DNA from 2 places in the Micromonospora sp. NPDC005237 genome. Region 1 is predicted to be linked to the other one. Evidence: predicted binding sites of a transcription regulator. Region 1 holds the regulator's gene; the other holds the start of a gene.
The links. Region 1 encodes HrcA, which represses chaperone genes, less so after heat shock. Its sites were predicted from a motif close to GGTTNGCACNCTCNNNNNGAGNGTGCNAACC; they were not measured.
Positions count from the first base shown of each region.

Region 2: the regulator HrcA is predicted to act here: its motif matches at 3,807-3,837, upstream of groES (co-chaperone GroES).

Region 1 covers NZ_JBEXHJ010000003.1:687,406-703,034, reverse strand. The annotation lists gene ABZT87_RS12125 (GlsB/YeaQ/YmgE family stress response membrane protein) at 334-618, shown strand; gene ABZT87_RS12120 (sugar ABC transporter substrate-binding protein) at 843-2,129, shown strand; gene ABZT87_RS12115 (sugar ABC transporter permease) at 2,126-3,112, shown strand; gene ABZT87_RS12110 (carbohydrate ABC transporter permease) at 3,109-3,939, shown strand; gene ABZT87_RS12105 (MOSC domain-containing protein) at 4,031-4,672, shown strand; gene ABZT87_RS12100 (phytanoyl-CoA dioxygenase family protein) at 4,841-5,743, opposite strand; gene ABZT87_RS12095 (hypothetical protein) at 5,964-6,824, opposite strand; gene ABZT87_RS12090 (enoyl-CoA hydratase-related protein) at 7,084-7,893, opposite strand; gene hemW (radical SAM family heme chaperone HemW) at 7,913-9,136, shown strand; gene ABZT87_RS12080 (DUF4870 domain-containing protein) at 9,249-9,887, opposite strand; gene hrcA (heat-inducible transcriptional repressor HrcA) at 10,114-11,136, shown strand; gene dnaJ (molecular chaperone DnaJ) at 11,210-12,355, shown strand; gene ABZT87_RS12065 (16S rRNA (uracil(1498)-N(3))-methyltransferase) at 12,357-13,091, shown strand; gene ABZT87_RS12060 (SDR family oxidoreductase) at 13,275-14,036, opposite strand; gene ABZT87_RS12055 (histidine triad nucleotide-binding protein) at 14,084-14,443, shown strand; gene ABZT87_RS12050 (serine hydrolase domain-containing protein) at 14,440-15,629, shown strand, end outside.
Region 2 covers NZ_JBEXHJ010000011.1:100,788-116,416, forward strand. The annotation lists gene ABZT87_RS27580 (ATP-binding cassette domain-containing protein) at 1-637, opposite strand, end outside; gene ABZT87_RS27585 (substrate-binding domain-containing protein) at 751-1,845, opposite strand; gene ybaK (Cys-tRNA(Pro) deacylase) at 2,025-2,504, opposite strand; gene ABZT87_RS27595 (methyltransferase domain-containing protein) at 2,515-3,711, opposite strand; gene groES (co-chaperone GroES) at 3,974-4,288, shown strand; gene groL (chaperonin GroEL) at 4,359-5,999, shown strand; gene ABZT87_RS27610 (molybdopterin-dependent oxidoreductase) at 6,125-7,801, shown strand; gene ABZT87_RS27615 (WhiB family transcriptional regulator) at 7,997-8,380, opposite strand; gene ABZT87_RS27620 (response regulator transcription factor) at 8,636-9,454, shown strand; gene ABZT87_RS27625 (DUF5319 domain-containing protein) at 9,492-9,911, opposite strand; gene guaB (IMP dehydrogenase) at 10,098-11,660, shown strand; gene ABZT87_RS27635 (GuaB3 family IMP dehydrogenase-related protein) at 11,688-12,806, shown strand; gene ABZT87_RS27640 (ThuA domain-containing protein) at 12,897-15,629, opposite strand, start outside.

The sequences.
Region 1 (15,629 bases):
CAGGCCGGGCGCCCCTCGGCGTTCGCCGGGCCGGTGGGTGGGGCCGCTCTCCACTGCGGCGACGTGGCCGGCATTCGGTTCGCCAGACACCGCCACATCGGGGCACTGGAGTCGATCATGCCCGTGCGCAGCCAGCGCACCTCCCGGCCAGGCTCAGTCGATCGCGGTGTCCCGGTCCGCGCCGCCCGGGGGCCCGGTGGAACGTGCCGCTGTTGACCAAATCGTGATCCTCTGAGCCGCGAAGTCGGTTTGGTTTTTCGGTGGGTCGGGAACTTAGTCGTCACGACAGGAAGCACACATTGTGTGTCAGACATTCTTAGAAGGAGGGCGACCGTGGAGCTCACCGTGTGGGGCATCATCACTGCCATCGTTGTTGGTCTCATCGTCGGGGCGCTCGGCCGCCTGGTTGTTCCGGGTCGGCAGAACATGCCGATGTGGCTGCACCTGCTGATCGGTGTTGGTGCGGCTCTGCTGGGTACGGTGCTGGCGCGGGCGATGGGTATCGCGACCGAGACGGCCGGTATCGACTGGACGGAGCTGCTGGTGCAGGTCGTGGTGGCCGCGATCGCGGTCGCGCTGGTGGCCGGCGTGGGTCGCCGCCGCAGCGTCACCCGGTAACAACCTGGCATCACCGCACCACGGAAAAGAGCGCCCGACCACTGGTCGGGCGCTCTTTCGTGGTGAAGTGCCCGGATTCGGCCCGATGCCACGGGCCCGTCGGGTCGGTTCCCTGCGGTACGGTCGCGACGCTTCGGCCTGCCCGCCCACTGTCGTAAAGGATTTCTTCGTACTAAGGTGCGGCGGAGAAGGTAAGTTCCAGGCGGCGCGAGGGGAGAAGTGGCGTGAACAGGTGGAAGCGGCTGGCCCCGGTCACCGCCGTGGTGGCCTCGGCCGCGATGGTGCTGACCGGCTGCGGAGGCTCCGACGACAAGGCGGGCGACGACAGCAAGCTCACGGTCTGGATGATGGGCGAGGGCGGCGACGCGCAGAACAAGTTCCTCGACGGCGTCGAGGCGGAGTTCCGCCAGAAGCACCCCGACACCGATGTGGTCGTGCAGTACATCCCCTGGCTGGAGGCGCCCAAGAAGTTCCAGGCCGCGCTCGCCGGTGGTGAGGGACCGGACATCACCGAGCTGGGCAACACCGAGACCCAGGGCTGGGCCGCGCAGGAGGCGCTCGCCGACGTCAGCGGCCGGATGGGCGGCTGGGCCGACGGCAAGGACCTGCTGCCCGACCTGGTCCGCAACGCGCAGCTCGACGGCAAGCAGTACGGCGTCCCCTGGTACGCGGGCGTGCGGGCGATCTACTACCGCACCGACTGGTTCGCCGAGGCGGGCGTCCAGCCGCCGAAGACCTGGGACGACCTGGTCACGGTGGCCAAGACCGTGCAGGCGAAGAAGCCGGGCACCTACGGCATCGCGCTGCCGGGCAACTCCGAGCTGCCCTTCTACTCCTTCCTCTGGGGCGCTGGCGCGGAGATCGCGACCAACCAGGGCGGCGCCTGGAAGTCCGGCTACACGACGCCGGAGGCGCAGCGGGCCGTCAAGTACTGGACCGACCTCGTGACCGTCCACAAGGTGGCCCCGCCGGCCGCCGCCGGGTGGAACGAGATCGACGCGCGCACCCAGTTCGCCACCGGCAAGGCCGCCATGGCGTTCGCCGGTAGCTGGCAGCAGGCCGCCATCAAGAAGGACAACCCCGAGATCGAAAAGGTCTGGGGTACGTTCCCGATCCCCGGCCCGGACGGCAAGGCCGCGCCCGGCTTCGCGGGCGGTTCGGACGTGGCGATCTGGAAGGACAGCGAGCGCCAGGATCTGGCCTGGGACTACCTGACGGTGCTGCTGAACAAGAAGAACTCGCAGAGCTTCGCGAGCAGCCTCGGCTTCTTCCCGGTCTACCAGGATCTGGTCGCCGGTGACACGTACGCCAACGACAAGGTGATGGCGGCCTTCGCCACCACCATGCAGAACACCAAGCTCACGCCGCTCACCCCGAAGTGGGTGGAGGTCAGCCGGACGAAGACGGTGACCCAGGCGATGAACAGCTCGGTCATGAAGGGTCAGAAGACGGTCGAGAAGGCCACCGCCGACGCGGCCGCCGAGATGGAAGGCATCTTGAACAGCAAGTGAGCTCACTGACCAAGAGCGCCGAGACGTCCGCCGCGCGGGAGACCCCCGCGCGGCGGCGTCGCCCGGTGGACCGCCTGCCGTACCTGCTTCTCCTGCCCGCGCTCGTCATCATCGGGGTGCTGCTGCTCTGGCCGCTCGGCCAGGTGGTGGCGATGTCCTTCTACCGGCTCAACAGCGTCCGGCAGTTGCGCGGCGACCGGGAGTGGCCGTGGGTGGGGCTCGGCAACTACACCGACATCCTCTCCGACCCGTTCTTCCTGACGGTGCTGCGCAACACGGTGCTGTTCGCCGCGGCGAACGTGCTGCTCACGATGGTGCTCGGCACCCTGGTCGGGCTGCTGCTCAACCGGCTCGGCCGCAAGATGGCCACCTTCGTCGCCAGTTGCGTGATGCTCGCCTGGGCCACCCCGGCGCTCACCGGCACGATCGTCTGGAAGTGGATCTTCGACGACACCAGCGGCCTGGTCACCTGGCTGTTCAACGCGCTGCCGGACGGGTTCTCCCACGCCCTGTTCGGCCGCAGCGACTGGACCGGCTACGGCTGGTTCAACTCGCCGCTGCTCTTCTTCGCCATCCTCACCCTGGTGGTCGTGTGGCACTCGTTCCCGTTCATCGCGGTGAGCGTGCTCGCCGGCCTGAAGAGCGTGCCGAGTGAGTTGCACGAGGCGGCCCGGGTGGACGGTGCCAGCCCGTGGCGGGTCTTCTGGAAGATCACGTTCCCGCTGCTGCGCCCGGTCTTCGGGATCCTGATCGTGCTCTCCACCATCTGGGACTTCAAGGTCTTCACCCAGCAGTTCGTCCTGGCCGGCGGCACCCAGGACCGGCCGACGTTCATGCTCTCCATCTACTCGTACGCCGAAGCCTTCTCTCCGCCACCGAAGTACGGCCTCGGCGCGGCCATCGCGGTGATCCTCACGCTGATCCTGCTCGTGGTGACCGGCTTCTACGTACGGATGGTGCTCAGGCAGGAGGACGAGTCGTGAAGAAGGTGGCCCTCAACGCCGCCGGGCTGCTGGTCGCGCTCTTCGCGGCGTTCCCGGTCTACTGGATGATCTCGACCTCGTTGAAGCCGAGCAGCGAGATCTTCTCGTCCACCCCGCAGCCGGTGCCGGCCCACCCGACGCTGGCGCACTACCGGGAGATCCTGACCGGCAACCTGATCCCCGGCGTCAGTTTTCTGGACTTCTTCCTCAACAGCGCGATCGTCGCCGTCTCCACGGTGGTGCTCAGCGGCCTGGTCGCCCTGCTCGCCGCGACGGCGGTGGCCCGGTTCCGCTTCAAGCTGCGGACCAGCTTCCTGATCATGCTGCTCGTGGTGCAGATGATCCCGCTGGAGGCGTTGGTCATCCCGCTGTTCCTGATGATCCAGCGGCTCGGGCTCTACAACACCCTGCCCAGCCTGATCCTCACGTACCTCGGCTTCTCGCTGCCGTTCGCGGTCTGGATGCTGCGCGGTTTCGTCGCCGCAGTGCCCAAGGAGCTGGAGGAGGCGGCGGCCATCGACGGCGCGAGTCGGGCCCAGACGTTCCGTCGGGTGCTGTTCCCGCTCGTCGCGCCCGGCCTGGTCGCCACCAGCATCTTCTCCTTCATCACCGCGTGGAACGAGCTGATCTTCGCGTTGACGTTCATCAACGACCAGGGTCGCTACACGCTGCCGGTGGCGATGACGTTCTTCTTCGGCCGCGACGACACCAACTGGGGGCCGGTCATGGCCGCCTCCACCCTGTTCACCCTGCCGGTCATCATCTTCTTCCTGCTGGTGCAGCGGCGGATGGTCTCCGGCCTGGTGGCCGGCGCCGTCAAGGGCTGACCGGTCGGACCCGACCCCCGGCGGTCAGTCGGGGGGGTTGACGCAGCGTCAAGGTCAAGCCCGTACCGCGGATTCACCTAGGCTGTCCGTCATGACGGGCAGGGTGGCAGCGGTGAACCTCGGCATCGTGACCGAGGCGGCGTGGGCGGGCGACGCGAGCGGTCGTAGCGGCATCGACAAGCGACCGGTCGACGGGCCCGTGGCGGTGCTCACCGGTGGCCTGGCCGGTGACTTCATCGGCGAGCGGGCCGTGCACGGCGGGCCGGACAAGGCCGTCTACGCGTACGCCGAGGAGGACGCCGCGTGGTGGTCGGCCGAGATCGGCCGGTCGGTCCGCTCGGGCGGCTTCGGGGAGAACCTGACCACCTACGCCGTCGACGTGACCGGCGCGGTCATCGGCGAACAGTGGGCGGTGGGCACAGCGGTGCTCCAGGTGACGATGCCGCGTACTCCCTGCACGACGTTCGCGGGCTTCTGGGGTGTGCCCGACCTGATCCGGCGCTTCACCGTGCGGGCCTCCCCGGGGGCGTACCTGCGGGTGCTGCGCGAGGGCAAGGTGGGTGCCGGCGACCCGGTCGAGGTGGTGGAGCGGCCCGCGCACGGGGTGACCATCGGCGAGGTGTTCCGGGCGACCAGCCTGGAGCCGGAGCTGCTGCCCCGCCTGCTCGACGCGGACGACCTGCCGGAGCCGATCCGGGAGAAGGCCCGCCGCCGCCTGGCCTCGCGCGGCTGACCGCGCCGCCGCGAGGAACGCACGGCTGAGCGCGGTGCCGAGACGACACGCCAGCGTTGGGTAGCCGGCCGTCACGCTACCGACAGCGCGGCACCGGGTGGCCCGGAAGCGGATACGAGAACGGCCCCCCGCCGACGGTGGCGGGGGGCCGTTCGCAGACGCAGGTGATCAGCGCAGCCAGGGAATGTTGCGGTCGAGCAGGCCGCGCTCCTTGAGCTCCTTGCGCAGCGGGATCTCGTCGTCGACGTACCCGTCCCAGTTGATGCCCCAGTAGTTGGCGGTGTGGGTGCCCTCACCGATCAGCTGGCGCTGCACGGGGGTGCGGTTGCGGTACCACTCGCCGTTCAGGTCCGGGTGCAGCTCGTCGAGCGGCCGGATCCAGCGGTAGGTGTAGCCGACGAAGAGCATCTTGCGGGTGATGGTCGACAGGTTCGTCGAGCGGGAGTGCCACTGCCGACGGTCGAAGATGAACGCGTCGCCCGGGTTCGCGGTGATCTCCACCGTGCCCTCCGGGTCCGGGTTGTGCACGCTGAGGTCCTTGGGCCGGTCCAGCGAGTTCCACAGGTGGCTGCCCGGGATGACCTTGGTGGCGCCACGGCCGGTCTGCGACAGGTCGGACAGCACGTACGCGACCTTCAGCGAGAACATCGGCCGGGGCAGGTTCGGGTCCATCGTCTCCGGGTCGGAGTTCTGCCGGTACCCGTCCTGGTGCCAGCCCCAGTACGGCTTCTCCGGCTCGGCGGCCGGCGGGGTGACGTCCAGGTGGTTGTGGTGGGTGTAGATGTTCCAGCCGGCCAGCCCCCACATGTACGGGAAGGCGATCGGGTGGGTGAGCAGCTCGCCGAAGAGCTCGTCACGCTCCAGGAAGCCCAGCAGGTGCAGCGTGCCGTCCTTCTTGGTGTTGCCCTTGGCCTGCTCCTCCGCGTAGACGCGGTCGACAGCCGCCTCCAGCGCCGCCCGGTGGTCCTCCGTCAGGACGTTGCGCAGCAGGAGGAAGCCCTGCTCGTGGAACTCCTTGCGGTCAGTGTCGCTGATCGGTTCGTAGCCGGTCCGGTCGCCGTAATCGAACACCGCGTCGTACCCCTCCCCATGAGGTGAAACCATTTCTGGCACAGGCCGCCGATCGTAACGCGACTGTCCAGACATCGGGGAGGGCGTGCGGCGCGGGCGGACCCGGACCAGACCATGTGCAGCGGTACTGCTGCGGACAGTGAGATTTCTGTGGTCAATTGGGCATCATGTGGTGCGGTGCCCGATTGTGCGGTGACTGCCGGTTAAGAGATCCGGGTCGTCAGCCCTCGGCGAAGACCTCGGCCACCACCTGACCCGCGGGGCCCTGCTCGCCGGTGACCCGGCCCCAGGTGCCGTTGCGGGCGGTCCACTCCAGGTCGCCGAAGCGGACCCGCTTCACCCCGTGGTCCTGGGCGTGCGAGACCAGCCAGTGCGCGTACCGCCAACCGTCGCGCTGGTCGTCCGCCGTCACCGCCAGCCCGGTCTGGCTGGCCGGGCCGGCGCTCGACACGCCCCAGTCCAGCACCAGGTTGCGGGTCAGTTGGGCGGTCGCCGCCGCGCCGTGCATCACCGGGGTACGCCCCACCGTGCAGGCCACCGCGCCGGTGACGTCGCCGAGCAGGGCCTTGCTGAGCACCTCGGAGTCGTCGGCCCACTTCTCGTACGCCTCGGGGAACGCCGAGCGCTGCACCCGCTGGGCGGCATCGGTGACCCGCATCTTCTCCCAGCCGCGCACCTTCTTCAGCGCCGCGTAGAACCTGTTCGCCGCGTAGCGGGAGTCGCGGATCTGCGCCGACGTGCCCCAGCCCTGACTCGGGCGCTGCTGGAACAGGCCGACCGAGTCCCGGTCGCCGTCGGCGAGGTTGCGCAGCCCCGACTCCTGGTAGGCGGTGGCCAGCGCGATCACCACGGCCCGCTCCGGCATTCCGCGCTGGGCGCCGATCGCCGCGATGGTCGCCGCGTTGGCCATCTGCTCGACGTCCAGCGCGACCCGGCCGTCGGCCTGGACCGTGCAGGTGCGTCCCGCCCGCGGCAGTCGCAGTTGATCCCCGACCTGCCGGACGACGAGCCAGATCGCGATCACAGCGACGAGGATGAGCACCACTCCACCCGCCACGGCTGCCCGAGTTCGCACCCACACCCCCTGATCGACAGTTCGACAAGCGTACGTCCCCGGTGGCGTCGTCCGGGTCGTCCGACCGGTTCGGGGTCCGCGCTGCCGCCGCGTACCGATCGGGACGTTCCCGCTCCGGCGCCGAACTCACCTGCCGCGCCGACCGGGCTCCGGGTTGTCTGCCACGTCACCCGACCTGGACGCCGGGAAGCGATTGACCGGTCAAGGACTTGACCGATTGACACGTCCCGGCCCTACCCGGCACGTTCAGCGGCGCGTCCCGCCCCTACCCGGCATGATCAGCGGAACCACCGTCCAGAGCGGCCACCCATCGACTTAATCTCTTCTCCCGGAAGGCCAGGACCCCCTCGCGCCCCTCGTCGGAGAGGAAGTAACCGGTCGAGAGGGCGGACAGCCGCGCCAGGTCAGCCCGCAGCTCGGTGGTGCCCGGTCGGCGCAGCAGCTCCTTCGCGCCGGCCAGCGCGCCGGGCGCGCCGCGCACCAGCGAGTCGCAGTAGCGCCGTACCGCGTCGTCCAGCCCGTCCGCCGGCACGGCGGCCGTGACCAGGCCGATCTCGGCCGCCCGTCGGCCGTCGAAGGTGTCGCCGGTCAGGTACAGCTCGGCGGCGGCACGCGGGTGCAGGCGGGGCAGCACGGTTGCCGAGATCACCGCCGGGATCACCCCGATCCGCACCTCGGTGAAGGCGAACGTCGCCTCGTCGGCGCAGACCGCCAGGTCGGCGGCCGCGATCAGGCCCAGCCCGCCGGCCCGAGCCGGCCCGGCGACCCGCGCGAGCACCGGCTTCGGGCAGTCCCAGAGCGCCGCCAGCACGTCCCCCAGCATCCCGGCCGGCACCGTGCCGCTGGCGTACGCCGCAGCGGTCTCCTTCAGGTCCGCGCCCGCGCAGAAGACCGGGCCCGTGTGGTCCAGCACGATCACCCGGACCGCGTCGTCGGCCACCGCGTCGGCCAGTCCGGCCAGCAACTGGGTCATCAGGGCGGTGGAGAGCGCATTGCGGTTGTGTGGGCTGTCCAGGGTGAGGGTGGTCACCCCACGGGCCGTGGCGACCCGCACGAGGACGTCGGGAGAGGTCATGCCGGGCACACTAGTGGCCATGCCCGGCGTCCTTCCAGATGGTGAGACCGTCCCCGTCGACGGATCGCTGCCCGCCACCGCCACCTCGGCGGTCGGCGCGCGCGGCTTCGGCGTGTACGTCCACGTGCCGTTCTGCGCCAGTCGCTGCGGCTACTGCGACTTCAACACCTACACGGCCGCCGAGCTGGGCGGGGGCGCCAGCCGCGAGGCGTACGCCGACACCGTGCTGGCCGAGCTGTCGCTCGCCGCCCGGGTGCTCGGCGACAGCCCGCCGCCCCGGGTCGACACGGTCTTCGTCGGCGGCGGCACCCCGACCCTGCTCCCCGCCGACGACCTGGCCCGCATCCTCGACGGCATCGACCGCACCTGGGGGCTCGCCGCCGACGTCGAGGTGACCACCGAGGCCAACCCGGAGTCGGTGACCCCGGAGTCGTTGCGGCGGCTGCGGGCAGCCGGCTACACCCGGATCTCGCTGGGCATGCAGTCCGCCTCCCCGGGGGTGCTGGCGATCCTGGACCGCAAACACAGCGCCGGTCGGGCCACCGCCGCCGCCCTGGAGGCACGCGACGCCGGGTTCGAGCACGTCAACCTGGACCTGATCTACGGCACGCCGGGGGAGCGGGCCGAGGACTTCGCCGCAACCCTGGAGCAGGTCGTCGCCGCCGGGGTCGATCACGTCAGCGCGTACGCCCTCATCGTCGAGGACGGCACCCGGCTCGCCGCCCGGATGCGGCGCGGCGAGCTGGCGTACCCCAGCGACGACGTCGCCGCGGACCGCTACCTGGCCGCGGAGGCCGCCCTCGACGCGGCCGGCCTGTCCTGGTACGAGGTGTCCAACTGGGCGCGCACCGACGCGGCCCGGTGCCGGCACAACCTGCTCTACTGGACCGGCGCGGACTGGTGGGGGCTCGGCCCGGGGGCGCACAGCCACGTCGGCGGGGTGCGCTGGTGGAACGTCAAGCACCCCACGACGTACGCCCAGCGGCTGGCCTCCGGCGCGTCACCCGGCCTGGCCCGCGAGGTGCTCACCGTCGACGAGGCCCACATGGAGGACGTGATGCTCCGGCTGCGGCTCGCCAGCGGGCTGCCGCTGGCGGTGCTCGACGCGGCCGGCCGGGCCGGCGCCGAGCGGGCCCTCGCCGACGGCCTGCTGGCCGCCGGGGACTACGCCGTCGGCCGAGCGGTGCTCACGCTGCGCGGCCGGCTGCTCGCCGACGCGGTCGTCCGCGACCTGCTGCCCTGACCCGGACGCGCCGCCCGGCCGGCAGGTGCGACCGACCGTCGCCGGTCAGCCCGCGCCCCGGCCGGCGGTGCGGGCGGTGCGCCGGACCGGCCGGGGGAGCGGCCGGCCCGGATCACTTGACGAGGTTGGCCGAGAGGGGGTAGCGGTAGAGGCTGCCCTCGTTGGCCTTGATGCCGGCGAGGATGCCGAACACGGCACCGAGGATGATGGCCGCCCCGACGCCGATGAAGCCGATCAGGATGCACGAGAGCACCCAGCCGACCAGGCCGACGATCGACCAGATGAGCTGGAAGTTGAGCGCGGCGACGGCGTGCGCCCGGACCGTCGGGGACTGGTTGCCCCGGGCCAGCATCGCCACCAGCGGGGCGACCCAGCCGAGCACGCCCCCACTGATGATCATGCCGGCCGCGCCGCCGAAGTGCGCGACCAGCGCCCAGGTCTTGTCCTCGTTGTTGGCGTAGCCGCCGCCGGGGCCGCCGAAGGCGCCGCCGGTCGGATAGCCGCCAGTCGGGCCGCCCGGGGGGTAACCGCCCGGCGGGGGGTAACCACCTGGCGGAGGGTAGCCGCCCGACGGCGGTTGGTCACCGGTGGGCGGCGGATAGCCACCGGCCGGGGGATAGCCGGCCGGGCCGGGTGCCCCGGACAGTGGTGCGGTGGGCGGCTCGGCCGCGGAGGGCGAGCCCGGGAGAGTCGGCTCCGGCGGGTAACTGCCGGGGTCTCCCGCGCCGGGAGGGCGAGGTGGTTCAGTCATGACTGTCACGGTAGGTGTCGGCGGCAACGTCGCACCAGAGCGATACCGCCCGGCCGCGCGGGCCGATCGGCCCGCGCAAGGTGGCGCGGGCCGCACCCACGGCCTGTCGTTGATCATCGCGTCGGCGGGGGTGCCGACGTAGACTGGCACTCGTTACAGTCGAGTGCCAGGACGGCCGTCGGCCCCGGGTGGGCCGCCGGCCGACGTGCGACAGGAGGTGCGGAGGATGGGTCTGGACGACCGCAAGCTCGCCGTGCTCCGCGCCATCGTCGAGGACTACGTCTCCACCCAGGAGCCGGTCGGCAGCAAGGCGCTGGTCGAGCGCCACCAGCTCGGGGTCTCCCCGGCGACGGTCCGCAACGACATGGCCGTGCTGGAGGAGGAGGGCTACATCCGGCAGCCGCACACCAGTGCCGGCCGGGTGCCCACCGACCGCGGCTACCGCCTCTTCGTCGACCGGCTGTCCCGGGTCAAGCCGCTCAGTCCGGCCGAACGTCGGGCCATCGAGCGCTTCCTCGTCGGCGCGGTCGATCTCGACGACGTGGTGCACCGCACCGTACGCCTGCTCGCCCAGCTCACCCGGCAGGTGGCCGTCGTGCAGTACCCGAGCCTGGCCCGCTCCTCGGTGCGGCACCTGGAGCTGGTGCCGATCTCCACCACCCGGCTGATGCTCGTCATGATCGCCGACACCGGGCGGGTCGAGCAGCGGCTGGTGGAGCTGCCCGGCCCGGTCCCCGCCGACGACGTCACCGACCTGCGCCGGCTCGTCAACGAGAAGCTCGCCGGCGCCCGGCTGTCCGAGACCCCGCCGCTGGTGCAGGCGCTGGTCGAGGAGGCGCCGGCCGAGCTGCGTCCGGCGATGACCACCCTCTCCACCGTCCTGCTGGAGACGCTTGTCGAGCGGCACGAGGAACGCATCGCCCTGGCCGGCACCGCCAACCTCACCCGGGGCGGCCTACTCGACTTCCAGGGCTCGCTGCGACCCATCCTGGAGGCGCTGGAGGAGGAGGTCGTGCTGCTCAAGCTCATCGGCGAGACCGAGCCCAGCACGACCCGGGTCCTGATCGGCGACGAGAACGAGTTCGACAACCTGCGCGCCGCCTCGGTGGTCAGCACCGGGTACGGCCCGGGGGCCACCATCGTGGGCGGCCTCGGCGTGTTGGGGCCCACCCGCATGGACTACCCCGGCACCATCGCCACGGTGCGCGCCGTGGCACGCTACGTGGGCGAGCTGCTGGCCCAGAACTGACCAGTCAGGGCCGACGGCCGGCTGCGGCCGCCGGTCGGCGTAACGCGAGACGAACATGAGGACACGGAACGCAGTGGCCAGGGACTACTACGGCATCCTCGGTGTCAGCCGGGAAGCCTCCGATGACGAGATCAAGCGCGCCTACCGCAAGCTGGCACGCCAGTTCCACCCGGACGTCAATCCGGACCCGGAGGCCCAGGAGAAGTTCAAGGACATCAACGCCGCGTACGAGGTCCTCTCGGACGACCGCAAGCGGCAGATCGTCGACCTGGGTGGCGACCCGCTCGCCCCGGGAGGCGGCGGCGCGGGCGGCCCGGGTGGTCCGGGCGGAGCCGGCCCGTTCGTCGGCTTCCAGGACATCATGGACGCGTTCTTCGGCGGCGCGGCAGGTGGCGCCCGTGGCCCACGGCCGCGGACCAGGCCGGGCGCCGACGCGATCCTGCGGCTCGAACTCGACCTGCACGAGACGGCGTTCGGCGTCGAGGCCCCGATCACCGTCGACACCGCGGTGCTCTGCACCACCTGCTCGGGCGCCGGCACGGCAGCCGGCACCCACCTGGCCACCTGCGAGGCGTGCGGCGGTCGGGGCGAGGTGCAGTCGGTGCAGCGCACCTTCCTCGGCCAGGTGGTCTCCGCCCGGCCGTGCACCGTCTGCCAGGGCTACGGCACGACCATCCCGCACCCCTGCCCCACCTGTGCCGGCGACGGCCGGGTGCGCACCCGCCGTTCGCTCACCGTCAAGATCCCGGCCGGTGTCGAGGACGGCATGCGGATCCGGCTGGCCCAGCAGGGCGAGGTCGGCCCGGGCGGCGGCACCGCCGGTGACCTCTACGTGGAGATCCACGAGAGGCCGCACGACGTCTACTCCCGCAAGGGCGACGACCTGCACTGCCGGGTCACCGTGCCGATGACCGCCGCCGCGCTGGGCACCCGGCTCACCATCAAGACGCTGGACAGCGAGGAGACCGTCGACGTCAAGGCCGGCACCCAGCCGGCCAGCACGCTGCGGCTGCGCGCCCGGGGTGTGCCGCACCTGCGCGGCACCGGCCGGGGCGACCTCTACGTGCACCTCGACGTCCGGACGCCCACCAAGCTCGACCCCGACCAGGAGAAGATGCTGCGCGACTTCGCCAAGACCCGGGGTGAGGAGGTCGCCGAGCTGACCAAGCAGGGCGGCTTCTTCTCCCGGATGCGCGACGCGTTCAACGGCCACGCCTGACGTGTCCGCGCCGCTCTTCCTGGTCGACGCGCTGCCCACCGGCGACGCGCTGACCCTCGACGGGCCCGAGGGGCACCACGCCGCCACCGTGCAGCGGCTGCGCGTCGGCGAGGAGCTGCTGCTCGCCGACGGGCGGGGCGGCACGGCCGCCGCCGTGGTCACCGCCGTCGGCCGGGGCAGCCTGGAGGTCGCCGTCACCTCCCGGGGGTACGCGGACGCGCCCGTACCCCGGATCGTCACCGTGCAGGGCATCGCCAAGGGTGACCGGGGCGAGCTGGCCGTGCAGGCGATGACCGAGGTCGGGGTGGACGAGATCGTGCCCTGGGCGGCGTCGCGCTCGGTGGCCCAGTGGCGCGGCGACCGGGGCGTACGGGCCCGCGAGAAGTGGGTCGCCACCGCCCGCGAGGCGGCGAAGCAGGCCCGCCGGCCCTGGCTGCCGGTGGTGGCCGGCGCGCCGGACGAGTCCACCGCGACGGTCGCCCGCCGCATCGCCGGCGCCGCCGCCGGGTTCGTCCTGCACGAGGAGGCCGAGGAGCGGCTCACCACCGCCGACCTGCCCTCCATCGGCGAGATCGTCCTGGTCGTCGGCCCCGAGGGCGGCATCGCCCCGGCCGAGTTGACCGCCTTCCGCGAGGCCGGCGGCCGGCCGGTACGCCTCGGGCCGGAGGTGCTGCGGACCTCCACGGCCGGCGTGGCCGCGCTCAGCGTGCTCGCCACCCGCCTCGGCCGCTGGTAGTCCCACCGCTAGCTGTGGTGACTCGTGCCCCGACCCAGGCATCCCACCTTGTCGGCGTCCTTTGCTCTGCTTCAACTGACGCAACAGTTTCGGCCGTTGAGTGTTGCGGTGGTTGAAGCAGAGCAAAGGACGTGATGAGCAGGCGGGAGGCCCTGGCCGGTGGCGGCGCGGGCTGGCGGGTGGTCAGGTGCGCAGGTAGGAGGCGCCGTTGAGGTCGACGATCGTGCCGGAGGCCCACTCGGCCTCGGGGGACGCCAGCCAGTGCACCGCGGCGGCGATCTCCTCCGGCCGGGCCACCCGGTCGAACGGGCTCTGCGCCCGGATCGCCGCGCCCTCCGCACCGCTCAGGTACTCGGTGACCATGTCGGTCGCCACGAAGCCCGGCGCGACGGTGGCCACCGTGATGCCGTACGGCGCGAGGGCCACGGCGAGGGACTGGCCCAGCGCGTTGAGCCCCGCCTTGCTGGCCCCGTACGCCGGCTGGTGCGGCTCGCCGCGGAACGCGCCCCGGGACGACACGTTGACGATCCGGCCGCCACGCTCGCGCAGGTGCTGGGCGGCGCACCAGATGACGTTGCCGGCCCCGGTCAGGTTGGTCTCCAGCACCTGCCGCCAGCGCCGCTGCCACTGCTCGTAGGAGGCGCCGAAGATCGGGTGCGGGTCGTCCCGGTCGCCGTACGTCCCGGCGTTGTTGACCAGCACGTCCAGCCCGCCGAGCAGTTCGGCGGCCCGGTCGACCATGGCCCGGACCGCGTCCGGGTCGGTGAGGTCGGCGCGGACCACCACGTGCCCCAAGCCGGGCAGGCCCGCGCGCAGCTCCTCGGCCGCGTCGCCGGAGTCGCGGTGGTGGATGGCCACCCGGTCGCCGCTGGCGGCGAACGCCTCCACCACCGCGCGGCCGATGCCGCGCGAGGAACCGGTCACCAGTACCGCCCGATCCGTCATGCCGGCCATCCTGCCTCAGCCGTGCCCCGCGTCCTTACACTGCCCCGATGGGATCCGACTGCCTGTTCTGCCGCATCGTCGCCGGGGAGATTCCGGCCACCGTGGTCCGGGAGACCGCCACCACGCTCGCCTTCCGCGACATCGACCCGAAGGCCCCGGTGCACGTCCTGGTCATTCCGAAGGAGCACTACGCCGACGTCGCCACGCTCGCCGAGGGTGACCCGGCGCTGGCCGGTGCGGTGCTCGCCACGGCCGCCGCGGTGGCCGATGACGAGGGGCTGCTCGGCGACGGGTTCCGGCTGATGTTCAACACCGGGGTGTACGGCGGGCAGGAGGTGTTCCACGCGCACGCACACCTGCTCGGTGGCACGCCGCTCGGCCCGATGCTCGCCCGGGACCTGGCGTGACGGCCGGCCCGTACGCGCACGACCGGTTGGGCCGGCTGGTCCGCCGGGTGCAGGCCGACGCCCGGGTGCCGGCGGTGTCGGCGGCGCTGCACCGGGCCGACCGACCGCTGTGGAGCTGCACTGTCGGGGGCACCGGCACCGACAGCCCCTTGGGTCCGGGCACCCAGTTCCGGATCGGCTCGGTCACCAAGACCTTCACGGCGGTGCTCACCCTCGGGTGCCGCGACGACGGGCTGCTGGACCTGGACGACCCGGTGGGCCGGCACCTGGACCTTCCCGCACACGGCGAGCTGACCGTGCGCCGGCTGCTGTCGCACACCGGCGGCCTGCAACGCGAGCCGTTCGGTGACGTCTGGGACACCCTGAACGCGCCGGACGCCGAGCAGTTGGTGGCCGGGCTGGACCGCGCCGAGCGGGTGTTGCCCACCGGCCGGCGTTTCCACTACTCCAACCTGGGCCTCGCCGTGCTCGGCCTGCTGGTCGGTCGGCTGCGCGGGGGCAGCTGGGCGGAGGTGCTCGCCGAGCGGGTGCTGACGCCGCTGGGGCTGACCGACACGACCGTGACCCCTCGGCCCTCGGCGGCCACCGGCTACCTGGTCGACGCGTACTCCGACGAGGCGCACCCGGAGCCGCCGACCGACTTCGGCGCGGTGGGCCCGGCCGCCCAGCTCTGGAGCACCGCGACCGACATGGCCCGCTGGGCGGCGTTCCTCGCCGACCCGGCGGCGCTCGACCCGGCCGGCGCGGTGCTCGCCCCGGGCACCCTGGACGAGATGCGCTGGCCGTTGACCACGACCGACGAGACGCTCTGGGGCGCCGGCTTCGGGCTCGGCCTGATCCTCGTCCCGCAGGGCGAGCGGGTGGTGCACGTGGGGCACGACGGGGCGATGCCCGGCTTCCTGGCCGGCGTGTACGGCCGGCGGGGTGGCGACGGCACGGCCGGCGCGATGGGCGCCGCGGTGCTCGGCTCGTCCGGCACGGCGGCCGAGTTGCTCGAACTGCCGCACCGGCTGCTCACCGAGGCGGTCGAGCACGATCCCGCCGACATCGAGCCGTGGACGCCCGGCGCACCCGCTCCGGCGGCCCTGCGGGGGGTGCTCGGCCGCTGGTGGGGCGAGGGTTTCGAGTACGTCTTCTCCTGGCACGACGGCGCCCTGCGGGCGCGCGGGGCCGGGGATGCGGCCGG
Region 2 (15,629 bases), on a different contig from region 1:
GGTCGGAGACGGCGAAGACGTCGTTCATGTTGTGCGAGATGAGCACCACGGCCAGGCCGTTGTCGGCGAGGCGGCGGACCAGTTCCAGGACCTGGGCGGTCTGTGCCACACCGAGCGCCGCGGTCGGCTCGTCCAGGATGACGAGCTTGCTGTTCCACAGCACCGCTTTGGCGATGGCCACGGTCTGGCGCTGACCGCCGGAGAGGCTGGACACGTGCTGGCGGAGCGAGGTGACGGTACGGATGGAGAGCCCCGCCAGGGTCTCGGCGGCGAGCTGTTCCATGCTCGGCTCGTCCAGGACGATGCCCCTGTGCTTCTCCCGGCCGAGGAACATGTTCTGCACGATGTCCAGGTTGTCGCAGAGCGCGAGGTCCTGGTACACGACCTCGATGCCGAGGGCGGCGGCGTCGCGGGGACTGCCGATGTGCACCTGTTCGCCGTTGAACAGGACCTCGCCGGCGTCGGTGGGGTAGATGCCGCTGATGCACTTCACCAGGGTCGACTTGCCGGCGCCGTTGTCGCCGACCAGTGCGGTCACTTCGCCCGGGTGGACGGTCAGGGCGACGTCGCGGAGCACCTGGACGGGACCGAAGCTCTTGTCGATCCCGCGAAGTTCCAGCAGGGGGGTCGCGGACACGGGGTCTCCTTCTTAAGGGAGGGTCGGGGCCCGTCCGGCGGGCGCCGCCCGGCACGGGAGGATGCTCCCGTGCCGGGCGGCGATGGTCGTCCCGGCGGGTACTGCGGCGTCGGTCAGCTGATGCCGGCGTCGGCGCAGGCCTTGGCGTACGCCGCGGTGCAGACCTCTTCCTTGGTCACGTAGCCGTCGGCGATGACGTCCTTGACGTTGTCCTTGTAGATGGCCTTCGGCGTGAGCAGCACCGAGGGGACGTCACGGCCACCCTCCGGGTCCTTCACCGTCTGGCCGGTGTCCTTCTTCTCGCCCTTGGCGAGCGCGATGGCCAGGTCGGAGGCGGCCTTCGCCTCTTCGCGGACGGCCTTGTAGACGGTCATGCACTGGTCACCGGCGAGGATGTTCTGCAGGCCCTCGGTGCTGGCGTCCTGGCCGGTCACCGGCACCTTGCCGTTGAGCTTGTTCTTCCTCAGGATCGAGATGGCCGCGTTGCCGAGACCGTCGTTGGCGGCCAGCACGCCGTCGATCTTGCCGTTGGCCTTGGTGAGCTGCTGCTCGAAGATCGTCGTGGCCTGCGCGTTGTCCCAGGCCGGCACGGCGTCCTCGGGGCCCTTGACGTACTCCTTGGAGTCGAACTTCGGCTTCAGCACCGAGTCGTAGCCGGCCTTGAACAGGGTGGCGTTGTTGTCGGTGGGGGAGCCGTTCAGGTACGCCACGACGGGGTTCTTGGCGTTCTTCTCAGTCAGGCACTTGGACAGGCCCTCGCCCTGGAGCTTGCCGACGGTCTCGTTGTCGAAGCTGACGTAGTACTGGGCGGAGCCGCCCAGGGTGAGCCGGTCGTAGTCGATGGTGGCGACGCCCTGCGACTTGGCCTTGTCGAGCACGGCCTTGCCGGTGCCGGAGTCCAGGTTGACGATCATCAGAACGGTGACGCCGCCGGTGATCATCTGGTCGGCGATGGTCTGGAAGGCGGTCTTGTCGTTCTGGGCGTTCTGGATGTCGGACTGGACGCCGGCGGCCTTGAACGCCTCCTCCAGGAACCGACGGTCCGCGGTCTCCCAGCGGACGGAGGACTTGCTGTCCGGGAGGATGACGCCGATCTTGGGGGTCTTGGCGGAGCTGGCCTTGTCGGAGCCGGAGTCGTCGCCGCAGGCGGTCAAACCGCCGGTCGCGAGCAGGCCCACGGCGGCGATGGTGAGGATCCCCTTACGCATGTGCAGGGTCCTTTCGGAGGTGGGGGAGGTGTTGTTTTGTTGTGTCCGGCAACGTATTTCGCGTCACACTGGTCCCACAAGACCGCGCAGGTGCCAAGTTTGTTGGAAGCGATAACAATTCAGCAACGCGACTGTTACTCCCCGCGTATGCCATGCGGGAGTCGACGTAACGACTGTCGTCAGTGGGTCTGCAACGGCGCGGCGCGGGCGTCGGTCAGCGCCACCAGATCCGCTGCGGCCAGTTCGAGTTGCAGACCGCGCCGACCAGCCGAGACGTAGATCGTCGGCAGATCCAGCGCGGATTCGTCCAGCACTGTGGGCAGGCGCCGGCGCTGCCCGAGCGGGCTGATCCCGCCGCGCACGTAGCCGGTGGCCCGCTCGGCGACCGCCCGGTCGGCCATCGTCGCCCGCTTGCCGCCGACCGCCGCCGCGAGCGCCTTGAGGTCCAGCTCGCCGGTGACCGGGACGACCGCCACGGTCAGGGCGCCGTCGACCTCGGTCACCAGCGACTTGAACACCCGCTCGGGTGCCACACCGAGCGCCTCGGCGACCAGCGCGCCGTAGTTCGGCGCGTCCGGGGAGACCCGGTACGGATGGGTGCGATACGCGATCCCACGCTTGACCAGTAGTGCCGTCGCCGGAGTGCCCTGTCCCGCCACAACGACGACGCTAGTGGACCGGGTGGCCGACCAACACGGTCGGGGCACCGGCGATCCGGGTGAGCACCAGGCTCGCCGCCTGGTCGCCGGCCAGCCGCAGATCCCGCCGCAACTGCTCCGGGGTGAGCGCGGAGCCCCGCTTGAGGATCTCCACCCGGCCCACCCGCCGTTCCCGCAGCAGTGCCCGCAGGCGCTTGAGCGAGAACGGCAGCACGTCGGTGATCTCCAGGCACCGGGCGTACGGGGTGGGCGTCGGCCGGTCGGCGTAGAGGTAGGCGATGCTCGGGTCACCCAGCGTGGCGTCCAGCTGGTCGGCCAGTTCGGCGACGAGGTGCGCGCGGACCACGGCCGGATCCGGGTCGTACAGGTAGCGGCGCGGTGGCCCGACCGGCGCCTCGGTGGCGCCCGAGCCGGTGAGCTGGAAACGGTGCGTCTCGGCGCCCACCTGCCGGTAGAGCGTGGCGCGGCGGGGCACCTGGGCCAGGTCGCCACACCAGAGCGCGGCCTCGACCAGGTCGCCGTCCACGCCTACCCACTCCGCCTCCGCGTCGGCCGGGATGAGCGCGTGGTCCAGGCCCGGCGCCACCTTCACCACCGTGCGCGGCACCCGTTCCGCGAGCCCGGTGACGAAGTCCCACGGTGGCGAGTAGGCGCGCGGGTCGAAGATCCGCCGACCGGTGCCGCTCGTACGTCGGGCCGGGTCACAGAAGACCCCGTCGACCCGGGAGACGTCGAACGCGGTGGCATCGCCGCACTCGACGGTGAACAACTCGGCCAACCCCGCGGCGGCGGCGTTGGCGGCGGCCATCGCGGCGGTCACCGGGTCGGCCTCCACCCCGTACACCCGGATGCCGGCGCGGGCGGCGGCGAGCGCGTCGGCGCCGAGGCCGCAGCCGAGGTCGGCCAGCGTGCGCACGCCGGCCGCGCGCAGCCGCTCGGCGCGGCGGTCGGCGACGACCCGGCGGGTGGCCTGCTCCAGCCCGGCGCGGGTGAGGAACATCCCGGCGGCGGCCGGGCCGAACTTGCCGACCGCCCGGTGGCGCAGCTCGGCCTGGGTGAGCGCCGCCGCGGCCAGCGCGGGCGGCACCCCGCCGGCCCGCAGCGCCGACGCCGCCGTCAGTGGATCACCGCCGGCCAGCTCGGCCGCCGCCGAGAGCGCGGCCGACCCCTCGGGGGTACGCAGCGCCGCCAGCTGATCGAGATCCACCCCACCATTCTCCCGGCCGAGGCGGAAATACCGGCTGGCGGGGCGCGACGCGCTGGCACTCTCCTTGACGGAGTGCTAGCCACGGAATAACCTGCGATTAGCACTCTCACCCTGAGGGTGCCAGCTTCCGGGTCTCGCGACCCGGGTGCGCACGCCAGGCGGACCGGCACCCGCGACGACGGCCCCGCCCGGTGGCATGAGGCAGATTGACGCTGGTCAGCCCCGCTGGCCGGCAACGAAACCAGTAGTACCCCAGGAGGGTATGCCCGTGACTACCGCGACCAAGGTTGCGATCAAGCCGCTCGAGGACCGCATCGTGGTCCAGGCGAACGAGGCTGAGACCACCACGGCGTCGGGCATCGTGATCCCCGACACCGCCAAGGAGAAGCCGCAGGAGGGCACCGTCCTCGCTGTGGGCCCGGGGCGCGTCGACGACAACGGCAACCGGGTTCCGGTTGACGTGCAGGTCGGCGACACCGTCCTCTACTCGAAGTACGGCGGCACCGAGGTCAAGTACGCCGGCGAGGAGTACCTGGTGCTCTCCGCCCGCGACGTCCTCGCGGTCATCGAGAAGTAAGCAACCGATCAGTGTCGCTGCCCCGGTCCGGCTCGCCGGGCCGGGGCAGCTTCGCTTCGAAGGGACATACATGGCGAAGATCCTGAGCTTCTCGGACGACGCCCGGCACCTGCTGGAGCACGGTGTCAACGCCCTCGCAGACGCGGTCAAGGTCACCCTCGGCCCGCGCGGGCGCAACGTCGTCCTGGACAAGAAATTCGGTGCGCCGACGATCACCAACGATGGTGTGACCATCGCCAAGGAGATCGAGCTCACCAACCCCTACGAGAACCTCGGCGCGCAGCTGGTCAAGGAGGTGGCGACCAAGACCAACGACGTCGCCGGCGACGGGACCACCACCGCGACCGTGCTGGCGCAGGCGATGGTCCGTGAGGGCCTGCGCAACGTGACCGCCGGGACCAACCCGGCCGGCCTCAAGCGGGGCATCGACGCGGCGGCCACCAAGATCTCCGAGGCGCTGCTCGGCCGCGCCGTTGAGGTCGCTGACAAGAAGTCGATCGCGAACGTGGCGACGATCTCGGCGCAGGACGCCACCATCGGCGAGCTGATCGCCGAGGCGATGGAGCGGGTCGGCCGCGACGGTGTCATCACCGTCGAGGAGGGCTCGATGCTCACCACCGAGCTGGACGTGACCGAGGGTCTCCAGTTCGACAAGGGCTTCATCTCGCCGAACTTCGTCACCGACCTGGAGGGTCAGGAGTCCGTCCTGGAGGACGCGTACATCCTGGTCACCACCCAGAAGATCTCGGCGATCGAGGAGCTGCTGCCGCTGCTGGAGAAGGTCCTGCAGAACAGCAAGCCGCTGCTGATCATCGCCGAGGACGTGGACGGTCAGGCGCTCTCCACCCTGGTGGTCAACTCGCTGCGCAAGACCCTCAAGGTCTGCGCGGTCAAGGCCCCGGGCTTCGGCGACCGGCGCAAGGCCATGCTCCAGGACATCGCGATCTCCACCGGCGCCGAGCTGGTCGCTCCGGAGCTGGGCTACAAGCTCGACCAGGTCGGCCTGGAGGTGCTCGGCAGCGCCCGGCGCGTCGTGGTCGACAAGGAGAACACCACGATCGTCGACGGCGGCGGCCAGAAGGCTGACGTCGACGACCGGGTCTCCCAGATCCGCAAGGAGATCGAGGCCTCCGACTCCGACTGGGACCGGGAGAAGCTGGCCGAGCGGCTGGCGAAGCTCTCTGGCGGCATCGCCGTGATCAAGGTGGGTGCGGCGACCGAGGTCGAGATGAAGGAGCGCAAGCACCGCATCGAGGACGCCATCGCGGCGACCAAGGCCGCGGTCGAGGAGGGCACCGTGCCCGGCGGCGGCGCCGCCCTGGTGCAGATCCTTCCCGTGCTCGACGACGACCTGGGCTTCACCGGCGAGGAGAAGGTCGGCGTCTCGATCGTGCGCAAGGCGCTGGTCGAGCCGCTGCGCTGGATCGCGCAGAACGCCGGCCACGACGGCTACGTCGTGACGCAGAAGGTCGCCGACATGCAGTGGGGCCACGGCCTCGACGCCGCCACCGGCGAGTACGGCGACCTGGTCAAGGCCGGCATCATCGACCCGGTGAAGGTGACCCGCAACGCGGTCACCAACGCCGCCTCGATCGCCGGTCTGCTGCTCACCACCGAGAGCCTCGTGGTGGAGAAGCCGGAGCAGGCCGAGCCGGCCGCCGCCGGTGGGCACGGCCACGGCCACGGTCACCAGCACGGCCCGGGCTTCTGACCCGGTAGCGACACCCGCCCCGGGGCACACCGTCGTACGGCGGTGTGCCCCGGTTCGTCTCCGCGATCATTACCAAGCGCTGACATGGTTGGCGACCCGGCGGATTGATCGCGCACACTGGGCCGATGAGCACCACGTCGCGGCGGTACGCCGCGCTGGCCGGAGTGACCGCCGCCGCCGTCGCGATCGGGATCGCGGAGCCGGTGGCGGTGCTGACGGGCCCCCGGTCGGCGCCACTGGTCGCGGTGGGCGGGGTGGTCGTCGACGCCGTCCCCGAGCCGCTCAAGCAGTTCGCCATCGACGTCTTCGGCACCGCCGACAAGATCGCCCTGCTGATCGGAACGGCCCTGCTGCTGGGCGCCTTCGCCGCGCTGCTCGGAATGGTGGCGGTCCGCCGGCTGGCCCTGGGCCTGGCCGGCATCGCGGCGTTCGGCGTCGTCGGTGTGGCCGCCGCGCTGACCCGCCCCGGCGCGGACGTCTTCGACGCGCTGCCGTCGCTGGTCGGTGGCGGGCTCGGCGCCCTGGTGCTCTGGCTGTTCATCGCCGGCCCGTTCGAGCTGGACCCCTGGCCCTGGACCCCACCCGCCACCTCCCGCCCGGCAACCCCGCCGGCTGCCGGTCGTGGTGAATGGCCGGTGTCGCCCGCCGGGCCGACGGAGGGCCTGCCGGTCCCGGTGACCCCCGCCGCCCCGCCGGCGCCGGTGACCCCGGCCGCGCCGGCCGCGACTGTCGATCCGGAGTCGCGCCGGCGGTTCCTGACCGGCACCGGCGTGCTACTCGGCACGGCCGCCGTGGCCGGTCTCGGCGGGCGCTGGCTGGCCGGGCGGCGCGGCGTGTCCGCCGCCCGGGACGCGATCCGGCTGCCCGCGCCGGTCGCCCCCGCACCGGCCGTGCCGGCGGGCGCGGACCTGTCGCTGGCCCAGCTCGCGCCGTACGTCACCCCGAATCTCGGGTTCTACCGGATCGACACCGCCCTGGTGGTGCCGCAGGTGGACCCGGAGACCTGGCGGCTGCGCATCCATGGCCGGGTGGGCATCGAGCGCACCTACAGCTACGCCGATCTGCTGGCCCGGCCGTTGGTCGAGCGGTACGTCACGCTGGCCTGCGTCTCGAACGAGGTCGGTGGGGACCTGATCGGCAACGCCCGCTGGCTGGGCGTACCCCTGCGGGAGCTGCTGGACGAGGTGCAGCCGGAGGAGGACGCCGACCAGGTCGTCGGCCGCTCGGTCGACGGTTGGACCTGTGGCACCCCCACCGCCGCGCTCCGCGACGGACGCGACGCGCTGCTGGCGATCGGCATGAACGGCGAGCCGCTGCCGGTCGAGCACGGGTTCCCGGTCCGGATGGTGGTGCCGGGCCTCTACGGCTACGTGTCGGCCTGCAAGTGGGTGACCGAGCTGGAGCTGACCCGGTTCGCCGACTTCGACGCGTACTGGGTGCCGCGTGGTTGGTCCGCCCAGGGCCCGATCAAGACCCAGTCGCGCATCGACGCGCCGCGACGGCGCAACCGGTTGACCGCCGGTCCGGTGACGGTGGCCGGTGTGGCCTGGGCGCAGCACCGGGGCATTCGCCGGGTCGAGGTACGCGTCGACGACGGCCCCTGGCAGGAGGCGCAGCTCGCCCCGACGGTGTCGGTGGACACCTGGGTGCAGTGGTCCTGGCGCTGGGACGCCACGCCGGGCGAGCACCGGCTCCAGGTCCGGGCAACGGACGCGACAGGCGAGACCCAGACCGAGCGCACGCAGAGCGTCGCCCCGGACGGCGCCACCGGCTGGCACACCGTCCCAGTCAACGTCCACTAACCCCCACCCCACCCCCACCCGCCTGACCCCTGGTGATCATGAAGTTATTGCCTCGATCGACGGCGTGTCGGGGCAATAACTTCATGATCGACGGGGGCAGGGGTGGGTGGGGGTGGGGTGGGGTGGGGCAGGCGCGCGGAACCGCGCTCCCGCTGGGCGGGGGCGCGGTTCGCGGTGTTCGGGGTGGGTGCCGGGTCAGGCGACGTTGCGCTGGGCCGGGACCGTCGACTTGTGCGGGCGGCCCAGTCGCGCCTCCAGGCGGGCGACGTCGACCCGGATCTGCCGGCGGTCGGCCAGGTCCTCCCAGCCGACGGCGAGCAGGCGCAGCCGCTCCGACTCGCTGAAGCCGCCCCAGACGCCGTACGGCTCGCGGACCGACAGGGCGTGCGCGGCGCACTCGGCGCGGACCGGGCAGGCCCGGCAGACCGACTTGGCGGCGGACTCCCTGCGCAGCCGGGAGGAGCCCCGCTCCCCGTCCGGGTGGAAGAACTGGGCGCTGTCCCGGCCCCGGCAGGCACCGAGCCGCTGCCAGTCCCAGAGATCGACGATGGGTCCGGGCAGTCTACGTACGTTCGACATCAGCACCCCTCCTCCCGCGCGGCACCGCGAGACTCTTGTGGCCGGCTTCCGGGCGGCGGGCCGCGCAGGCGCACCGTTCCCGGCCTGGACCTCCCGGTACCCGGGCTGCCGCCGGCTCACACGTGTGTGATCCAAAACGTCTAGCAACTCGCGGCTTTTGCCCTATCTGTCGGAAAAGTTCAGATGATTGCCGGGAACCCCCTCCCCAGCCGACGCCGTCATGGTCTGCTCGTGTGCGGAGAGGAGACCACCACAGTGCGTACCGTTCTTGTGTGCGTTCGGACACCGCTCGCGGCTCAGCACCTCACTTCTGCTGCCGCGCGGCTGGGGTTGTCCGCGATCGTCCGTACCGCCGTCTCCGATCCCGAGGTGATGCTGCGACTCGCCGAGCGCCCGGCCGACGTGGTCCTGGCCGACACGGCTCTCACCCGGCCGGACAGCGCGGGTTTCGTCCGCCGGGTGCTGGCCCGCGCGCCGCAGGCCGCGGTCCTGCTGCTCGGCGCCGAGGAGTCCGAGGCCGCCGCCGCCACCATCAGCGCCGGCGCCCGGGGTCTCATCCAGAACGCCGACCACGACCTGACCAGCGCGGTCGCCAAGGCCCTGCTGCTGCTCACCGCACCCGGCCGAGCCTCCCGGCAGCGGGTCACCGACCCGGCCCGGGACACCGCGGCGGTCGGTGGGTCGGGCCGCTCCGCGCCATCGGTACGCGGCTCCGCCGAACCCGGCTGGACGGCCGCGCCCGGCGACGGGTCGCCGGGCATGCCGTCGGTGCCGGTGCAGCGGGGTGACGACGAGGTCGAGTCGGCGACCGACGGGTCGGCAGCCGGCCAGACCGACCCGACCCGGCCCGCCCCGAGCGCCCGCCCCAACCGGGCGTCGATCGGGCTCACCGAACGGGAACTCCAGGTGCTGCTGGGCATGGCCGAGGGCAAGAGCAACGCGGAGATCGGCCGGGAACTGTTCGTGTCCGAGGACACCGTCAAGACCCATGCGCGACGGCTGTTCCGCAAGCTCGGCGCCCGGGACCGCGCCCACGCGGTCGCCGCCGGCTTTCGTGCCGGCCTGGTCTCCTGACCCACGCGGCCCCGCCCCCGGCGGGGTCAGCCAGTGGTCACTCGCCGGTGGTGGCGGTGCCCGGTTCGTCCTCGGTGCCCTCGGTCAGGGTGTCGTGCACCCCGTCGGCGTACCCACGGGCGTAGTCCCAGGTCACGTAGTGGTCCGGGTCCGGGTCGTACGCCGGCTCGTGCACCCGGGGCCGCCCCGAGTTGAGCAGGTGCCGCAGGTTGCCCCGCAGCAGGTCCCAGTCGAAGTAGTGCGGTTCCCGGCAGTCCTCGCATTCGATGACCAGCCCGCGCACCCCGATTGGCGCCAGCAGGGCCTGGTAGATCTCCAGGTCGGCGAGGTCCTCCAGCACATCCTGCCGCTCGACGTCGGTCAGCGGATCCGGCGTCGCGTCGTCGCCCGGGTCGTCCAGGCCTGCGGTCGGGTCGGCCGGGTCGCCGTTGAACGGGTCGATGGGCTCGTCGTGCACCCCCTCACCGTAGACCCAACGCGGCGCGAACGTCCGCCCCCCGGCACCGCGCCCACGCGGCCGCCGCCGACGGAGGTCGCCCAGGTCACTGGGTACGATAGGACGACGTGCCGGCACCGTGGCGTGTTCCGGTGCCCGCCCGCGCCACCTCGCTGAAGCCCATCCGAGCAGCTCAGGAGAGCAATCGTGGAAAATTCGCCCAGCACCGATCTTCCGGCCGGCGTCGAGCACGCCGATCTGGGCGGCCACCTGCCCGAGCTGCCCGCCGGCTCGGCCCGGGTCGTTCCGCTCGGGCTCACCTTCGATGACGTGCTGCTCCAGCCGGGCGAGTCGGACGTCGTCCCCAGCCGGGTCAACACCCGGACGAAGCTCACCCGCGGCATCGAACTGACCGTTCCGCTGCTCTCCAGCGCCATGGACACGGTCACCGAGGCGCGCATGGCGATCGCCATGGCCCGCCAGGGTGGCATCGGCGTGCTGCACCGCAACCTCTCCGTGGAGGACCAGGCGCTTCAGGTCGACCTGGTCAAGCGCTCCGAGTCCGGCATGATCACCAACCCGGTGACCGCCAGCCCGGACGACACCCTGCGCGAGGTCGACGAGCTGTGCGGGCGCTACCGCATCTCGGGTGTCCCGGTGGTGGACGGCGATGGCCAGCTGGTCGGCATCGTCACCAACCGTGACATGCGTTTCGTCTCCGAACCGAGCACCCCGGTCCGCGAGATCATGACCCGGACGCCGCTGGTCACCGCCACGGTCGGGGTGAGCAAGGACGACGCGCTGGCGCTGCTGCGTCGCCACAAGGTCGAGAAGCTGCCGATCGTGGACGACTCGGGTCGGCTGCGCGGGCTGATCACCGTGAAGGACTTCACCAAGAGCGAGCAGTACCCGAACGCCACCAAGGACGACGCGGGCCGGCTGCGGGTGGCCGCCGCCGTCGGTGTCGGCGAGGACTCGTACAAGCGGGCCCGCACGCTCGTCGACGCCGGCGTCGACGTGCTGATCGTGGACACGGCGCACGGGCACCAGCGGGCCGTGCTGGACATGGTCCGCCAGCTCAAGAAGGACGTCACGATCGACATCGTGGGCGGCAACGTGGCCACGTACGCCGGTGCGCGCGCGCTGGTCGAGGCCGGCGCCGACGGGATCAAGGTGGGTGTCGGTCCGGGCGCGATCTGCACGACCCGGATCGTGGCCGGAGTCGGCGTCCCGCAGATCACCGCGATCATGGAGGCGGCCCGTGCCGCCCGCCCGGCCGGCGTCCCGGTGATCGGCGACGGCGGCATCCAGTATTCGGGCGACATCGCCAAGGCCCTGGTCGCCGGCGCCGACACGGTGATGCTCGGCAGCCTGCTGGCCGGCTGCGAGGAGAGCCCCGGCGAGCTGATCTTCATCAACGGCAAGCAGTACAAGGCGTACCGCGGGATGGGCTCGCTCGGCGCGATGCAGTCCCGGGGGCAGGCCAAGTCGTACTCGAAGGACCGGTACTTCCAGCAGGACGTGCTCGCCGAGGACAAGCTGGTCCCCGAGGGTGTCGAGGGGCAGGTGCCCTACCGGGGCCCGCTGTCCGCGGTCGCCCACCAGCTCACCGGCGGGCTGCGGGCCGCGATGGGGTACGTCGGCGCGGAGAGCATCCCCGAGCTGCACCGGCGTGGCCAGCTGATCCGGATCACGGCGGCGGGGCTCAAGGAGAGCCACCCGCACGACATCCAGATGACCGTCGAGGCGCCCAACTACCACTCCCGCTGACCATCCCCCAACAACCTGGAGTCCCCCATGCGTGACGTGGTCGAGATCGGGCTGGGCAAGACCGCGCAGCGCGGTTACCACCTGGACGACATCGCCATCGTGCCGAGCCGCCGGACCCGGGACGTCGACGACGTCTCGACCGCGTGGCAGCTCGACGCGTACCCGTTCGGCATCCCCTGTGTCGGGCACCCCTCGGACGCCACGATGAGCCCGTCCTCGGCGGTCCGGCTCGGTCAGCTCGGCGGTCTCGGCGTGCTCAACGTCGAAGGGCTGTGGACCCGCTACGAGAACCCGACGAAGGTGCTGGAGGAGCTGGCCGGCCTCGACGAGGACGCCCGCGCCACCAAGCGGCTCCAGGAGGTGTACGCCGAGCCGATCCGCCCGGACCTGATCGCCGAGCGGGTCCGCGAGCTGCGCGCCGGTGGCGGCACGGTGGCGGTGCGGGTCTCCCCGCAGCACACCCTGGCGCTCGCCCCGGTCATCCTGGACGCCGGAGTGGACATCCTGGTCATCCAGGGCACCATCGTGTCGGCCGAGCACGTGTCGACGACCGACGAGCCGCTGAACCTCAAGGAGTTCATCGCCGACCTCGACCTGCCGGTCATCGTCGGCGGCTGCACCGACTACAAGACGGCCCTGCACCTGATGCGTACCGGCGCGGCCGGCGTGATCGTCGGCATCGGCGGCGACGAGTGGTCGACGACCGAGTCGGTGCTGGGCATCCGGGTGCCGATGGCCACCGCGATCGCCGACGCCGCGGCGGCCCGTCGGGACTACCTCGACGAGACCGGCGGCCGGTACGTGCACCTGATCGCCGACGGCGACATCCAGACCTCCGGTGACATCGCCAAGGCCCTCGGCTGTGGCGCGGACGCGGTGATGCTCGGCGAGCCGTTGTCGCTCTGCGACGAGGCGCCCGCCGGCGGCGCCTGGTGGCACTCGGCGGCCAGCCACCCGTCGCTGCCCCGCGGCGCGTTCGAGGTCGCCGGTGAGCCGCTCGGGTCGATGGAGCAGCTGCTCTTCGGCCCGGCGGACGAGGCCGACGGTCAGCTCAACCTGTTCGGTGGGCTGCGCCGGGCGATGGCCAAGTGCGGCTACCGCGACCTCAAGGAGTTCCAGAAGGTCGGCCTGGTCCTCGACCGCTGACCTGCCGTTCAGACGCCGGAAGGCCGGCCCCGCCACGTTGCGGGGCCGGCCTCCGTCGTACCGGGGGCGTGCCGGGGGTGGGCCGGCGCGTCAGCCCTCGGTGAACTCGACCCAGTTCAGGTTGCCCAGGCCGCTGGTCGGACCGCCCGGTACGGCGGCGTAGACCAGGTAGAGCCGGTGCGCCCCGGCCGGCTGGTCCACCGGCACCGTGGTGCTGGTGAAGGCCGAGTTGCCGGTGGTCGCGTTCACCGTCGCGGTGGCGACGAGCGGGCCGGTGGGCGAGTCGAGCCGCAGCTCCACCGCCGCCCGGGGAGTGCCGGCGGTGGCCGCCGAGCCGCCGGAGTGCCGCAGGGTCACGCTGGACACCCCACCCAGGTTGATCGGGTCGAAGGCGATGTGGTCGCCCGGGTCGATCCCGCTGACGTGCTGCCCGCCGCCGGTGTCACCCGTGGTGGCGACCTCGACGCCCTGCTTCACCTGGGCGTACTCGGCCTGCTGCCGGGGTGTCTGGATGATCGCCTGGCCGACCGTGGTGAGGGGGGCCTGGCCGCCGCCACCGAGGTCGGTGTACGAGGCGCTGATCCCGCCGTACAGGTACCCGCCGGCGTGGTCACCGCCGTCGGCCGGGGTGGCGAGGGTGCCGGTGCAGCCGGTGGTGGAGCTGTCCGGGTGGCCGTGGCTGTCGTGGCCGAGGACGAAGGTCACGGTGACCCGTGCGCAGTCCACCGGCCCGTCCTCCGGGTCGGTCACCGTGACGGTGAACGGCACGCTCTCGCCCCAGGTGAAGAAGCTGCCGCTCACCGGGGAGGTGACGGTCACCGTGGGCGCGGTGTTGCCGACCACGATCTCCTTGGTGAGCACCGCGGTCTTCCCGCTGGAGTCGGTCACCGTCAGCTTCGCGGTGTACGTCCCGTTCGCGGTGTAGGTGAACGACGGGCTCGGGTCGGCCGAGTCGACAGTGCCGTCGCTGGTGAAGTCCCAGGCGTACGAGATGGACTCGCCCGGGTCCGGGTCGTAGCTGCCGGCCGAGGAGAACCGCACCGTCAGCGGTGCCGTCCCGGAAGTCGGTGTGGCGTCGAGCTTCGCCACCGGCGACCGCTTGCCCTTGACGTAGCGGATCACCGAGAGCTGGGCGTCGGGGTTGGCCCGGAAGAAGCCGTCGCCGTACTCCAGCAGGTAGAGCGAGCCGTCGGGGCCGAACTCCATGTCCATCGGGTTGTCGAACACGACGCCCGGCAGGAACTGCTCCACGCCGGTCAGGGTGCCCTTGCCGTCGGTGCGCATCATGAAGATCTTGTCGCGGGTGAACTCACCGAAGACCACTGCGTTCTGGTAGTACTCGGGGAACTTCACTTCGGAGGTCGACGCCGGGTCGTACGAGTAGATCGGGCCGCCCATCGGGCCGACGCCGCCGGTGCCGATGACCGGCCATTTGAAGTCGCAGCCGACCGGCGGGGTCTCCAGGTACGACCCGGCACACGGGGTGCGCCCGTCGAAGGTGTACCAGAACTGCGGCTGCTGGACCTTCGGCAGCACCCGCAGGCCGGTGTTGCGGGGTGAGTCGTTGACCGGGGCGCCGCAGTTGAACGGGGCGCCGGAGGTCCGGGTGACGAAGTCGTAGTCGATGTACGGCAGGCTGGGCGAGTAGCAGTACGGCCAGCCGTAGTTGCCGGCCTTGTTGGTGGCGAACCAGCGGCCGGTGCCGTCCGGGCCGCGGGTGGCGCTGGGTACGCGGGAGTCCGGCGAGTAGTCGCCCACGTAGACCATGCCCTTGGCGTCCACGTCGTACCGGAACGGGTTGCGCAGCCCCATCAGGAAGATCTCCGGCCGCGTCTTCCCGGCGGTGTCCTGCTCCTCGGGGAAGAGGTTGCCCTTGGGAACGGTGTACGTGCCGTTGGCCCGCACCTTGATCCGCAGCAGCTTGCCGCGCAGGTCGTTGGTGTTGGCGGCGGAGCGCTGCGCGTCGTAGCCGGGGCCCTGGGTCGGCGACTCGTTGATCGGGGTGTAGCCGTCGGAGCCGCCGGCGTTGGTGTCGTCCCCGGTGATCAGGTAGAGCAGCCCCTTGCCGTCGAACTTGACCTCACCGGCCACGTGGCAGCAGATGCCACGGTCGGTGTCGACCCGAAGGATCTGCTGCTCGGTGCTCATGTCCAGGTGCGGGGTGGGGGAGTCCACCAGCTTCACCCGGGAGAGCTGGTTGTAGCCCTTGAACCTGTCCCACACGGTCGGGTCGGTGGAGGTGACCGGCGCGTCGCCCTCGTTGACGCCGGGGGTGGCCGGGTTGTCGACCGGGGTGTTCAGCTTCGGCGCGTAGTAGATGTAGACCCACCTGTTGGTCGCGAAGTCCGGGTCGATCGCCACCGACTGGAGGCCGTCCTCGTCGTGCTGGTACACGTCGACGGTGGTGATCACCGGGCTGGCGCCGGTGGCCGGGTCGTAGAGCCGGACCTCGCCGCCGCGGGTGTTGTGCAGCACCCGGCCGTCCGGCAGCACGGCCAGCGACATCGGCTCGCCTGGGTCGTCGTTGAGGGTGACCTTCTCGTAGTTGCCGAGCACGGTGGCGCCGCAGTCGCCCTCGACCACACCGGCGGACCACCGGATGCCGCCGAGCAGGTGCTCACGGAACTTCGCCGAGCGGTACGTCTCGATGCTGTGCCCGAGGCCGGTGTAGAAGGAACGGCCGCCCTGATAGTCCTTGCACCAGGTGACCGGGTGGTCGTACCCCATCGTGCCGCCGGTGTAGGTCTTCTCGTCCACGGTGGCCAGCACGTGCGCGGCGCCCCGGACGTTGCGGTCGAAGTTGTACCACTCCTCGGTGAGGGT